Linked DNA regions of Microbaculum marinisediminis. The protein of the gene in region 2 interacts with the protein of the main gene of each other region in a pairwise test. Links are inferred from orthologs where the notes say so. Each region holds a gene or a part of one and is shown on either strand. Other genes may lie near its edges.

Region 1 (3,483 bases), on a different replicon or contig from region 2:
CGGTCGTGGCGGCGACGTCGGCCATCATCGGCATTTCGCGCCGGCAGGGCGGGCACCAGGTGGCCCAGAGATTGATCACCTGCGGCGTGCCGCGGCCGGCAAGGAAGCTGTGGTCCGCGCCGGAAAGCGTTTCGAACGTCTCCGTGGGCAGCGCGATCGCCCTGGTGCCGCCGACGAGCTGTGAGGTGGTGTTCCAGACGATGAAGGCCGCGGCAAGCGAGGCGAGGGCCCAGGCGCGCTGGCGATTGGTCCGCAGCACCAGGAGGACGCTGAGCGCGATGGCGGCAAGGCCCGCCGGCCAGTAGAACCCGCCCTGCCACAGCGCGAAGGCGCGCAGGGGCTCGTCGGCGAAGCTGCGCCAGTTGATCGCCACGTGGCCGAGCCGGGCGGCCGCGATTCCGCCGATCAACACCCACCAGGTCCAGGCATCGAAGCGGCGGTCGATCCGACGCGCGATCACCCCCGCCACGAGGATGAAGACAAGGGCGCCGAGAACCACCGCGAAGCGGTCCGCGGCAAGGACGAGCGGCCCGAGCGAGACGGCGTTCATCGACCGGCCTCGCCGAGGCGTTCGGCCGACCGCGTCAGCCGGGCGACGGTGACGTCGCCGACGAGCCGGGTGTCCGGCACCTCGCGCGCCTGGGCGTCGAAGAACAGCATGGTCGGGGGGCCGGCCACGTTCAGCTGTTCCATCAGCGCCGTGTTCGTCGCGTTGACGTCGGTGAGATCGGCCTTCACGAGCTGGAACCCCGACAGGCCGCGCCTGACGGCGTCGTCGGGCAGGACGGAGCGCTCGATGGTGAAGCAGGTCACGCACCAGTCGGCGGTGACGTAGACCATCGTCGGCCTGCCGTCGGCGGACGCCAGCCGCGCGCGCAGGTCGTCGGCGGACAGGACGGTGGCGAAGTTCAGGGGCTGCGTGGCCGGTGCGGTGCCGCCGCGTTGTGCGAACGGCGCGAGCGGCTTCAGCGGATCTGTCGCTCCCGACGTCGCGCCGACCATCAGGATTGCCCCGTAGATCGACGCCACCGCGCCGGCGGCGCGCGTTGCGGCCAGCACCGAACCGGCCGGCAGACGGGCCGTGAACGCGAAGCTCGCCAGGGCAATGAGCAGGATGGACCACAGGGCGAGGTCGAGGCCGGTCGGCAGCAGCGGCGTCGCCATCCAGATCGCGGTCGCAAGGAAACCGAAGCCGAACACGCAGTTCACGCTTTCCATCCAGGCGCCGGCCCGCGGCATTACCCGGCCGCCGAGCGTTCCCATGATGATCAGGGGGATGCCTTTGCCGAGGGCCAGACCGAACAGCGCCGCGGCGCCGAGCGCGACATCGGCGGTCTGGGCGATGTAGAGGAGCGCGCCCGCCAGCGGGGCGGTCACGCAGGGGCCGACGATCAGCGCGGACGAGAAGCCCAGCGCCGCCGCCGCGCGTTTCGATCCGCGTTTCGACCCATTCTGGCCGCCGGTGCGAGCCGCCACCCAATTCGTCCAGCGGGCCGGGAGCTGGAGCCTGAACAGCCCGAACATGGACAAGGCCAGCACGACGAACAACGCCGCCAGCACGCCGACCGTCACCGGGGATTGCAGGGCCAGTTGCAGGTTCCGGCCGGACCATCCGGCGATGGCGCCGAGGATCGCGAAGGCGGAGGCCAGTCCGGCGACGTAGACGGCGGACAGCGTGAAGCCGCGGCGCGCCGTCAGTCCTTCGCCCTCCCGGCCCAGCGCCGCCGCGAGGATCGGGTACATCGGGAAAACGCACGGCGTGAAGGCGAGCAGCAGGCCGAAGAGCGGGAACATGGCGAGCACCATGAGGGTGCCGCCGTCTCCCAGGAGCGACTGGATGAGGCCGGGGTCGTCCGCCAGCGCGAAGCCGGCCGCGGCCGCCGTGTCCTGTCGGGTGGCCTCATCGGCCGGGTCGGGCGCCATGCTCCACGCGACGTCGGGCGATGCCGCAGGGGAGGAAAGGCCGGAGGAAAGGCCGAAAGCCCGCCCGGGACCCGGGCGCGCCGCCGGATTGGAGACCGCCAGCGTGGCGACGTCGATGCGGCGGGTTTCGGGCATGTAGCAGATGCCGCCGTCCTGGCAGCCCTGATAGCCGATCTCGACCTCTCCGTCGCCGGGGTCGGCGACGATGGCCTCGGCCCGTTCGAGATAGATCTCCGTCTGCCCGAAGGTCGGGTCGTCCTTGCGGACGCCCGGGGGCGTTTCAATGGCAAGCGGCGCGCCGTCGGCGGCGCGGGCCGCGATCTGCTCGCGGTAAAGGTAGTAGCCGCTGGCAATGTCCCATCTCACCACGATGGCGCCGGCGTCACCGCGCGACACTTCGAGGGCGAATGCCTCGTCGGCGGGCAACGGCGTTCCCGGCGATGCCGCCGAAGGAGCGGCCGTCCAAATCGCGGTTGCGGCAGCTACCGCCAGCGCCAGCGGTCCGATCGCGGCCAGAATCGCCTTTTTCATCACCTCCGCCTCGCAACGTGTCCGATCACAAATCCGTTCGCGCCGTCTGCTGAGGGGCGCAGCTTAAGGCAGCCTTAAGCTTGAGGCGGTTCGGAGCGCGTCAGAGAAAACTAAAGAGGTAGCGAGATGACGCAGGATGCCAAGGACCCGGCGATCATGGGGCAGGCCGGCCTGGTGGAGGCCGGACGGACCGGAGCGACAATCGGCCGGCGCGCGTTCCTGTTGGGCGGGGGCGCGCTCGTGGTTTCGGGATGCGTCGCGTCCCCGGCCAAGCCGCCGTCGGCCGATGTCGCGCTGGCGGCGCCGACCAGGCCCTTAAGGCCGCCGATGTACGACGCCGTACCGACCGAGCCGTTTCCGATTCCCGCGGTCGACGTCGCCGAGATGGACCAGCGGTTCTGGCGCGCGGATGTCGACTACGCGATGTCCTACGCCCCCGGCACGGTCGTCGTCGATACGCCGAACCGGTATCTCTACCACGTCAAGGAGAACGGCCGTGCCACCCGCTATGGTATCGGTGTCGGCAGAGAGGGCTTCTCCTGGTCCGGGCGGGCGATCGTCGCCTACAAGCGCGAATGGCCGCGCTGGACCCCGCCGGACGAGATGGTGGCGCGTCAGCCGGAACTGGAACCGTACAGCATCGCCAATGGCGGCATGGACCCCGGCCTCAAGAATCCACTCGGGGCGCGCTCGCTCTATATCCACGAGGGCGGCAGGGACACGCTGTATCGGGTTCATGGTACGCCGGAGGCCTGGAGCATCGGCAAGGCCGTGTCGTCCGGGTGCATCCGCCTCGTCAACCAGGACATCATCCATCTGCATGGGGAAGTCCGGGACGGCAGCCCGATCGTCGTGATCCCCGATCCGTCGATGGGGCATCTGCTGGTCGGATAGCGGTCTGACGGCCGGGCCGTTAGGATGAAGACAGGGTGGTGCATGTCACTCCCTTGGAGATCACTCAATGAGGATTCTCGTCGTCGAGGACGACACCATGCTGCTCGACGGCCTCACCGTGGGGCTCGGGCTGAG
Region 2 (8,020 bases):
GGGGCCGCCGGACTTCAACTGGGAGACCATCCCGCTCGCCGAGGAATTCCGCGACACCCGCGCGATCGAACTGCAGATCGGCCCGATCGACGCGCCGATCCTGCATTCGCCCAGCGCGCTGTCGATGGGCAACCCGCACGCGATCTTCTGGGTCGACGATGTCGAGGCCTACGATCTGTCGAAGATCGGGCCGCTTCTGGAGAACCATCCGGTCTTTCCCGAGCGCGCCAATATCAGCCTTGCCCAGGTGACGAGCCGCGAGGCGATCACGCTGAAGGTGTGGGAGCGCGGCGCCGGCCTGACGCGGGCCTGCGGCTCGGCGGCCTGTGCCGCCGCGGTGGCGGCCGCGCGCAAGAAGCTGACGGAGCGCGCCGTCACGGTGACGCTGCCGGGCGGACCGCTGCGCATCGACTGGCGCGAGTCCGACGATCACGTGCTGATGACCGGGCCGTGGGAACTCGAATACGAGGGCGCAGTCTCCGTCGAGACCGCCGCTCCGGCGGCCTGACCGGGAGAAACGCGATGTCCCGGCCCGATATCCTGACCTTCGGCTGCCGCCTCAACGCGGCGGAATCCGAGGCGATCCGCGAGCTGGCCGACGAGGCCGACCTCGCCGACACCATCGTCGTCAATACCTGTGCGGTGACCGGCGAGGCCGTGCGCCAGGCGCGCCAGGCGATCCGCAAGGCGCGGCGCGAGAATCCGGCCGCGCGCATCGTCGTCACCGGCTGCGCGGCGCAGACCGAGCCGCAGACCTTCGCCGACATGGCGGAGGTCGACCTGGTGCTCGGCAATGCTGAGAAGCTGAAGCCGGAAAGCTATCGCGCACTGCCGTTCGGGGCCGAGCAGGCCGAGAAGGTGCGCGTCAACGACATCATGGAGCTGACCGAGACCGGCGCCCATCTGATCGAGGGGTTCGAGGGCCGGGCGCGCGCCTTCGTGCAGGTGCAGAACGGCTGCGATCATCGCTGCACCTTCTGCATCATCCCCTATGGCCGCGGTCCGTCGCGCTCGGTGCCGATGGGCGGGGTCGTCGATCAGGTGCGCCGTCTGGTCGAGGCGGGCTATGCGGAGGTGGTGCTGACCGGCGTCGACCTCACCTCCTATGGCGGCGACCTGCCGGGCCATCCGCGCTTCGGCACGCTGGTCCGGGCCATCCTGCGCCATGTCCCCGAGCTGGGGCGGCTGCGCATCTCCTCGATCGATTCGGTGGAAGCCGACGACGACCTGCTGCGGGCGATCGCCGAGGAGGAGCGGCTGATGCCGCATCTGCATCTGTCGCTGCAGGCCGGCGACGACATGATCCTGAAGCGGATGAAGCGGCGGCATTCGCGCGCCCAGTCGGTGGAGTTCTGCGACGCGGTGCGCCGGCTCAGGCCCGACATGGTGTTCGGCGCCGATCTGATCGCCGGCTTCCCGACCGAGACCGACGCGATGTTCGAGAACACGCTGAGGATCGTCGCCGATTGCGGCCTGACGCATCTGCACGTCTTCCCGTTCTCACCGCGCACCGGCACCCCGGCGGCGCGCATGCCGCAGGTCGACCGGCGGCTCGTCAAGGAGCGCGCGGCGCGGCTCAGGACGGAAGGCGAGGCGGCGCTGAGACGCCATCTCGACGCCGAGATCGGCCGCGACCGGCTGGTGCTGGTGGAAACCGAAACGAGCGGACGCACCGAGCAGTTCACCGTCGCCCGGCTCGACCGGGCCTTGCCGTCCGGTTCGGTCGTCAGGGCGCGCGTCACCGGCCATGACGGTCGCCGTCTCGAGACCCGCGTAGACCCCATTGGAATGGCGGCAGCATGAGCGAAGAGAAGTCCGGCCCGAGCCTTATGGACCGGCTGCTCGGCCGCAAGGCTCCGGAAGATCAGGCCGTCGCCACCGGGACGGACAAGCCCGGGACGGCGGAGCCCGCGACGGACCAGTCCGGGGCGGACGTGTCCGAAACGGGTAGGTCCGGGACCGAGAAGCCGCGCTCGTGGCTGCAACGGCTGCGCGCCGGGCTGTCGCGGTCGTCCTCGGCGCTGGGGCAGAACCTCACTGCGCTGATCCGCAAGCGCAAGCTCGACGACGAGACGCTGCAGGATCTGGAAGACATCCTGATCCAGGCCGATCTCGGCGTGGAAACGGCGGTGCGCATCACCGAGCGGCTGGCCAAGGAACGCTACGACAAGGAAATCGACGACGTCGAGCTGCGCACCGTGCTCGCCCAGGAAATCGAGGCGGTGCTGGAGCCGGTGGCCAAGCCGCTGGCGATCGATCCGGCGAAGTCCCCGCATGTGATCCTCGTCGTCGGCGTCAACGGCGCCGGCAAGACCACGACCATCGGCAAGCTCGCCGCGCAGTTCCGCCGCGAGGGCAGGTCGGTGGTGCTCGGCGCCGGCGACACGTTCCGCGCCGCGGCGATCGAGCAGCTCAAGATCTGGGGCGAGCGCACCGGCGCGACCGTGGTCGCCCGCGAGCAGGGCTCGGACGCCTCCGCGCTCGCCTTCGAGGCGTTGCAGCAGGCGCGCGCGGCGCAGGCCGACGTGGTGATGATCGACACCGCCGGGCGGCTTCAGAACCGCACCGAGCTGATGGCGGAACTGGAGAAGATCGTCCGCGTCATCAGGAAGCAGGACGAGACCGCGCCGCACGACGTCCTGCTGGTGCTCGACGCGACGACGGGCCAGAACGCCATGAACCAGACGGAGATCTTCCGCCAGGTCTGCGGCGTCACCGGGCTGGCGATGACCAAGCTCGACGGCACCGCGCGCGGCGGCATCCTGGTCGCCATCGCCGCCAAGCACGGCCTGCCGGTCCACGTCATCGGCGTCGGTGAGGGCGTCGACGACCTGCACCCGTTCACGGCGAGCGAGTTCGCCCGCGCGATCGTCGGAGAGGCGATCGACGGCGATGCGACGGAGGGCGGCGATGCCGGCCGGGAACCGTGACGTGACGCCGCGCCGGCGCCTGCCCTCGGGGGCGGATCGCGCCGCCGCTCTGCCTGTATCCCCCAAAGGACGCATCGGGAGTTTCCAGCCATGACCCGTCCCGAAACCGTCGAACGCCATCCCGGCCCGCCGGAATGGGTGCGCCCGGCGCTGGAGCTCGGCCCGCTCGTCATCTTCTTCATCGGCAACTGGAAGCTCGGCATCTTCTGGGCGACCGGCCTGTTCATCCCGGCGACGCTGATCTCGGTTGCGATCTCGTGGATCATCCTGCGCAACGTGCCGGTGATGCCGCTGGTCACGGCGGTCTTCGTCACCGTGTTCGGCGGGCTGACGCTGTGGCTGCAGGACGACGTCTTCATCAAGATGAAGCCGACCATCGTGAACCTCGCCTTCGCCGGGATCCTGGTCGCCGGGCTCTATTTCCGCCGCACGCTGCTCAAATACGCCTTCGGCACCGTGTTCCAGCTCAGCGAGGAGGGCTGGCGCGTCATCACCTGGCGCTGGGCGGTCTTCTTCGTCTTCCTGGCGGTGCTGAACGAGGTCGTCTGGCGCAACTTCTCCACCGACTTCTGGGTCAGCTTCAAGGTGTTCGGCATCATGCCGATCACCATGCTGTTCGCCGTGGCGCAGCTGCCGCTTCTGAAGAAATACGGGCTGGAGGACGAGGCCGAGAAGGCCTGAGCCGCCTACCGGGTCAGCGGCTTGCCGCCGGGAAACAGGTCGCCGGTCTGGCCTTGCGGGTTGACGAAGGGCGGGGCGGCCTCGCCGAGTTCGCTCGCCCTGTCGTGGCCCAGCGCCCAGTGCACCGACGGGAAGGCGAGCTCGTCCCAGGGGATGTCGGCCCAGTCGAACAGCTTCACCTCCAGGCTTTCCGCGCCGGGCGAGAAACCGCCGGCGAGCGTCGCCTGGAAGATCACCTGCACCTGCGACAACCGCGGCACCGAATAGACGGCGAGGATGCCGGAAATGGCGATCTCGGCGTTGGCCTCCTCGAACGCCTCGCGGCGGGCGCCGGCATCGGGGGCTTCGTTCAGTTCCAGATAGCCGGCGGGGATCGTCCAGAAGCCGCGGCGGGGGAAGATCGCGCGGCGGCAGAGCAGGATCCCGCCCTGCGACCGGACCACCGAGCCGACGACGACCTTGGGATTGTCGTAGTGGACAAAGCCGCAGCGCGTGCACACGCGCCGCTCCAGCGTGTCGCCGGGCGGGACGGTGTGGTGGAAGTCGGGCTCGAGATCGCTCATGACGTGAAATGGTGCCGTCAAGCGCGCGGCAAAATCAATCCGTCCGACGCGGTGTCACGACGAGTGCTTCATCAGGAAGAGGGCTTCGGCTTCAGCGCCTTCTCGATTTCGGGCATCAGCCGGTCGGCCAGCGAGCGCGCGTTGAGCGGGCCGACATGCTTGAAGACGATGCGGCCGTCGTTGTCGACGACGAAGGTCTCGGGCACGCCGTAGACGCCCCAGTCGATGCCGACGCGGCCCTTCTCGTCGGCGCCGACGGCATCGAACGGATTGCCGTAGCGGCCGAGGAAGCGGCGGGCGTTGTCGGCGCCGTCCTTGTAGTTGAGGCCGAAGACGCGGAAGCGGTCGTCCTCGCCCAGGGCCTCGATGAAGGGATGCTCCTCGCGGCAGGGCACGCACCACGACGCCCAGACATTGACCACGGTCACGCCCTGGCCCTTGAGGTCGTCGGTCGAAAAGCCCGGCACCGCCTTGCCGTCCTCCACCAGGCCGTCGAGGGCGGGGAGGCTGAATTGGGGCACCTCGCGGCCGATCAGGGCGGAGGGCACGACGCTCGGGTCACCGGCATAGAGGCGGAACAGGAACAGCCCGGCGAGACCCGCGAACACCACCAGCGGCGTGGCGACGACGATGCGGCCGAGCAGCGAGCGCTTCGGTCTGGCGGCTTTCGCGGGCGCGGATTTCTCGGGCGCCGGATTCCCGGGCCCCGACTTTCCGGGAGCGGTGTCCTCGGCGGTCATCGGTTGCCGCCCGCGCGGCGCACGCCGCGCCTGTCGAGTTCGGCCAGCGCCGCCTTCTGGACGCGGCCGTCGGCGACCACCCAGACGACGAGGCCGAGCAGCACGGTGGCGGTCAGGGCATAGGCGGCGACGATGAATCCGAGATGGTCGACCATTGGCTCAGCTCCTCGATCTGGTCATTGCGCGGGCGCCAGCGCGCCGGCCGCCCTGACGCGCAGCGCCCGGACCCGGCGGCGCATCACCTCGTTGCGCATGGCCGCGGTATGTAGGGCGAAGAACAGGAGCGTATAGCCGACGCCCATGGTCAGAAGCGGATACAGCATCGAGGAATCGATCGTCGGCCCGTCGAGGCGGAAGACGCTGGCGGGCTGGTGCAGGGTGTTCCACCAGTCGACCGAGAACTTGATAATCGGGATGTTGACGAAGCCGACCAGCGCCAGGATCGCGACGGGCCGCGCGGCGCGGGCGGGATCGTCGAAGGCGCGCCATAGCGCGATCAGGCCGAGATACATCAGGAACAGGATCAGCACCGAGGTCAGGCGCGCGTCCCACACCCACCAGGTGCCCCACATCGGCTTGCCCCACAGCGAGCCGGTGACCAGCGCCAGGAAGGTGAAGGCGGCGCCGATCGGGGCTGCGGCCTTGGCCGAGACGTCGGCGAGCGGGTGGCGCCAGACCAGCGTGCCCAGCGACGACACGGCGACGATCGAATAGCACATCATCGCCAGCCAGGCGGCCGGCACGTGGATGTACATGATCAGCACGGTCTCGCCCTGCTGGTAGTCGGCGGGCGCGCGGAAGGCCAGGAAAAGGCCGAGCGCGCAGACAAGCGCGGCCGCGGCCCACAGCCAGGGCAGCAGGCGTTCGGAGTACGCCATGAATCGGGTCGGGTTGGCGAGTTCGATCATCACGCGATCCTTCGCCGCCTGTTATGGCACAAAGTTCGGCGGAACTGAGATACGAAACAACGTCGCGGCACGGCTATTCCTACTCCAGCGCCAGTTTCAGCGCCGCGGCGGCGGCGATCGGGGCGAGAACGAGGCTCAGAAGCGTCAACGCGGCAAGGACCAGAAGCGGCGTCGACATCGGCACCGGGCCGGTGATCGCCGCGTCCGTCGCGCCGACGCCGAAGATGAGCACGGGCACCGTCAGCGGCAAGACCGTCACCGGAACCAGCAGGCCGCCGCGGCGCAGCGCCACCGTCAGGGCCGCGCCGATGGCGCCCAGGAAGGTCAGCGCCGGCGTGCCGACCAGAAGCGTCAGCGCGACGGCGCCGAGGGCGGCGGGATCGACGTTGAGCATCAGCCCGAGCAGCGGCGCGGCGACGACCAGCGGCAGGCCGGTCGTCACCCAGTGGGCGATCGCCTTCACCGCGACGATGACGACGAGCGGCGTCTCGGTCATGGTCAGGAGGTCGAGCGAGCCGTCCTCGTGATCGGCCTGGAACAGCCGGTCGAGGCCGATCAGGGTGGCCAGCAGCGCGCCTATCCAGAGGACCGCCGGGCCGACCCGCTTCAGGAGGTTCAGGTCGGGGCCGATGGCGAAGGGCATCAGCGCGATGACGATCAGAAAGAACACCGCGCCCATCATGGCGCCGCCGCCGACGCGCAGCGACAGGCGGATCTCGCGGCGGAACAGGGCGGCGACGGCGCCGGTCATGTCGCGTCCCCTCCAGTATCGGCACCCGTTTCAGCGCCGGCATCGTTCCGGGCCGGGTTTGGCGCGGGGCCGCCCATCTCCAGCACCCGCGTCTCGAAGGGCAGCGCGTCATGGGTCGCCACGAGTGCCAGGCCGCCGCCGGCGAGATGGGCGCGAATCAGGTCGAATAGGCGCGCACGCGCCTGCGCGTCGATCGCCGTCGTCGGCTCGTCCAGCAGCCACAGCGGCCGCTCGCAGGCGATCAGGCGGGCGAGCGCAAGGCGCCGGCGCTGGCCGGCCGACAGGATGCCGGCGGGAAAGTCGGCGAGCGCGGCAAGGCCGACCTCCGCGAGCGCAGTGCCTGTATCGGCCTTGCGCCGGCCGAGCATCCCGGCCCAGAAGCCGAGGTTCTCGGCAACGGTGAGCGCGGGCTTCAGCGCGTCGAGATGGCCGACATAGTGGGCGTACTCGCCGACCGGCACGTCCTCGGCGGCACCGTCGAGGCGGAGCCGGCCCGCGCTCACGGGCACCAGCCCGGCGACGAGGCGCAAGAGCGACGACTTGCCGGCGCCGTTGGGGCCGCGCAGCACCAGAAGCTCGCCGGCATCGACCGCGAAACCGAGGCCGGAAAACACCTCGCGGCCGCCGCGCACGCACGCGAGATCGTCTCCCACCAGCTTCATGGTGACGGCCTCATGCGGATCTGTATCGGGCGCGCGATCGGGTCGCCATGTGCGGGACGGGCCTCGCCTTTCTCACGTCGTATTGGCACCACTCTTAGAAATTCTCTATATACCCGGCAAGTCGGGCCGGCGCCTGCGACGTAAGTCGTGGTCATATTGCGCACCGTGGACGCTGCCCCATCTCGCCCTGAACCCCCGAACGCAAGAGGCCGACGCAGTGACCTCCACCTCCCTCGACAGTTTCAAAGCCCGCAAGACCCTCAAGGTCGGCAACAAGACCTACGAGTATTTCAGCCTCAAGGCGGCCGAGAAGAACGGTCTCAAGGACATCTCCTCGCTTCCCTATTCGCTCAAGGTCCTTCTGGAGAACCTGCTGCGCAACGAGGACGGGCGCACCGTCAAGAAGGCCGATATCAAGGCGATGGCGAGCTGGCTGCGCAAGCGGTCGTCCGACCGCGAGATCGCCTTCCGCCCGGCGCGCGTGCTGATGCAGGACTTCACCGGCGTGCCGGCGATCGTCGACCTCGCCGCGATGCGCGACGCCATGACCGCGCTCGGCGGCGATCCCAAGAAGATCAATCCGCTGGTGCCGGTGGATCTGGTCATCGACCACTCGGTGATCGTCGACGCGTTCGGCAACCAGCGCGCCTTCAAGGTCAACGTCGATCGTGAATACGAGCGCAACGGCGAGCGCTACCGCTTCCTGCGCTGGGGTCAGGAAGCGTTCGACAACTTCCGCGTGGTGCCGCCCGGAACCGGCATCTGCCACCAGGTGAACCTGGAGT

The links.
Region 1: the proteins of MUB46_RS10540 (region 2) and dsbD interact in binary tests that used the Escherichia coli proteins (3 or more experiments, as listed by UniProt). The link is inferred for Microbaculum marinisediminis from one-to-one orthologs.

The regions. Positions count from the first base shown.
Region 1 is NZ_JALIDZ010000008.1:258,031-261,513, reverse strand. What follows is about bases 1-2,984. They hold dsbD (protein-disulfide reductase DsbD), read right to left. Parts: upstream 2,455-2,984; coding sequence 547-2,454; downstream 1-546. Other genes in these bases: MUB46_RS18155 (L,D-transpeptidase), read left to right, coding at 2,581-2,984; MUB46_RS18165 (TlpA disulfide reductase family protein), read right to left, coding at 1-550. Also shown: more of MUB46_RS18155, read left to right, coding at 2,985-3,348; MUB46_RS18150 (response regulator), read left to right, coding at 3,416-3,483. UniProt on the Escherichia coli protein: Required to facilitate the formation of correct disulfide bonds in some periplasmic proteins and for the assembly of the periplasmic c-type cytochromes.
Region 2 is NZ_JALIDZ010000004.1:344,413-352,432, forward strand. The notes cover bases 3,081-5,976. They hold MUB46_RS10540 (DsbE family thiol:disulfide interchange protein), read right to left. Parts: upstream 4,915-5,976; coding sequence 4,246-4,914; downstream 3,081-4,245. Other genes in these bases: MUB46_RS10530 (septation protein A), read left to right, coding at 3,081-3,611; MUB46_RS10535 (NUDIX hydrolase), read right to left, coding at 3,617-4,174; ccmD (heme exporter protein CcmD), read right to left, coding at 4,911-5,069; MUB46_RS10550 (heme ABC transporter permease), read right to left, coding at 5,091-5,822; ccmB (heme exporter protein CcmB), read right to left, coding at 5,902-5,976. In the rest of the region: dapF (diaminopimelate epimerase), read left to right, coding at 1-508; tRNA (N(6)-L-threonylcarbamoyladenosine(37)-C(2))-methylthiotransferase MtaB, read left to right, coding at 523-1,803; signal recognition particle-docking protein FtsY, read left to right, coding at 1,800-2,930; more of MUB46_RS10530, read left to right, coding at 3,021-3,080; more of ccmB, read right to left, coding at 5,977-6,573; heme ABC exporter ATP-binding protein CcmA, read right to left, coding at 6,570-7,235; aconitate hydratase AcnA, read left to right, coding at 7,453-8,020. UniProt on the Escherichia coli protein: Involved in disulfide bond formation. Catalyzes a late, reductive step in the assembly of periplasmic c-type cytochromes, probably the reduction of disulfide bonds of the apocytochrome c to allow covalent linkage with the heme.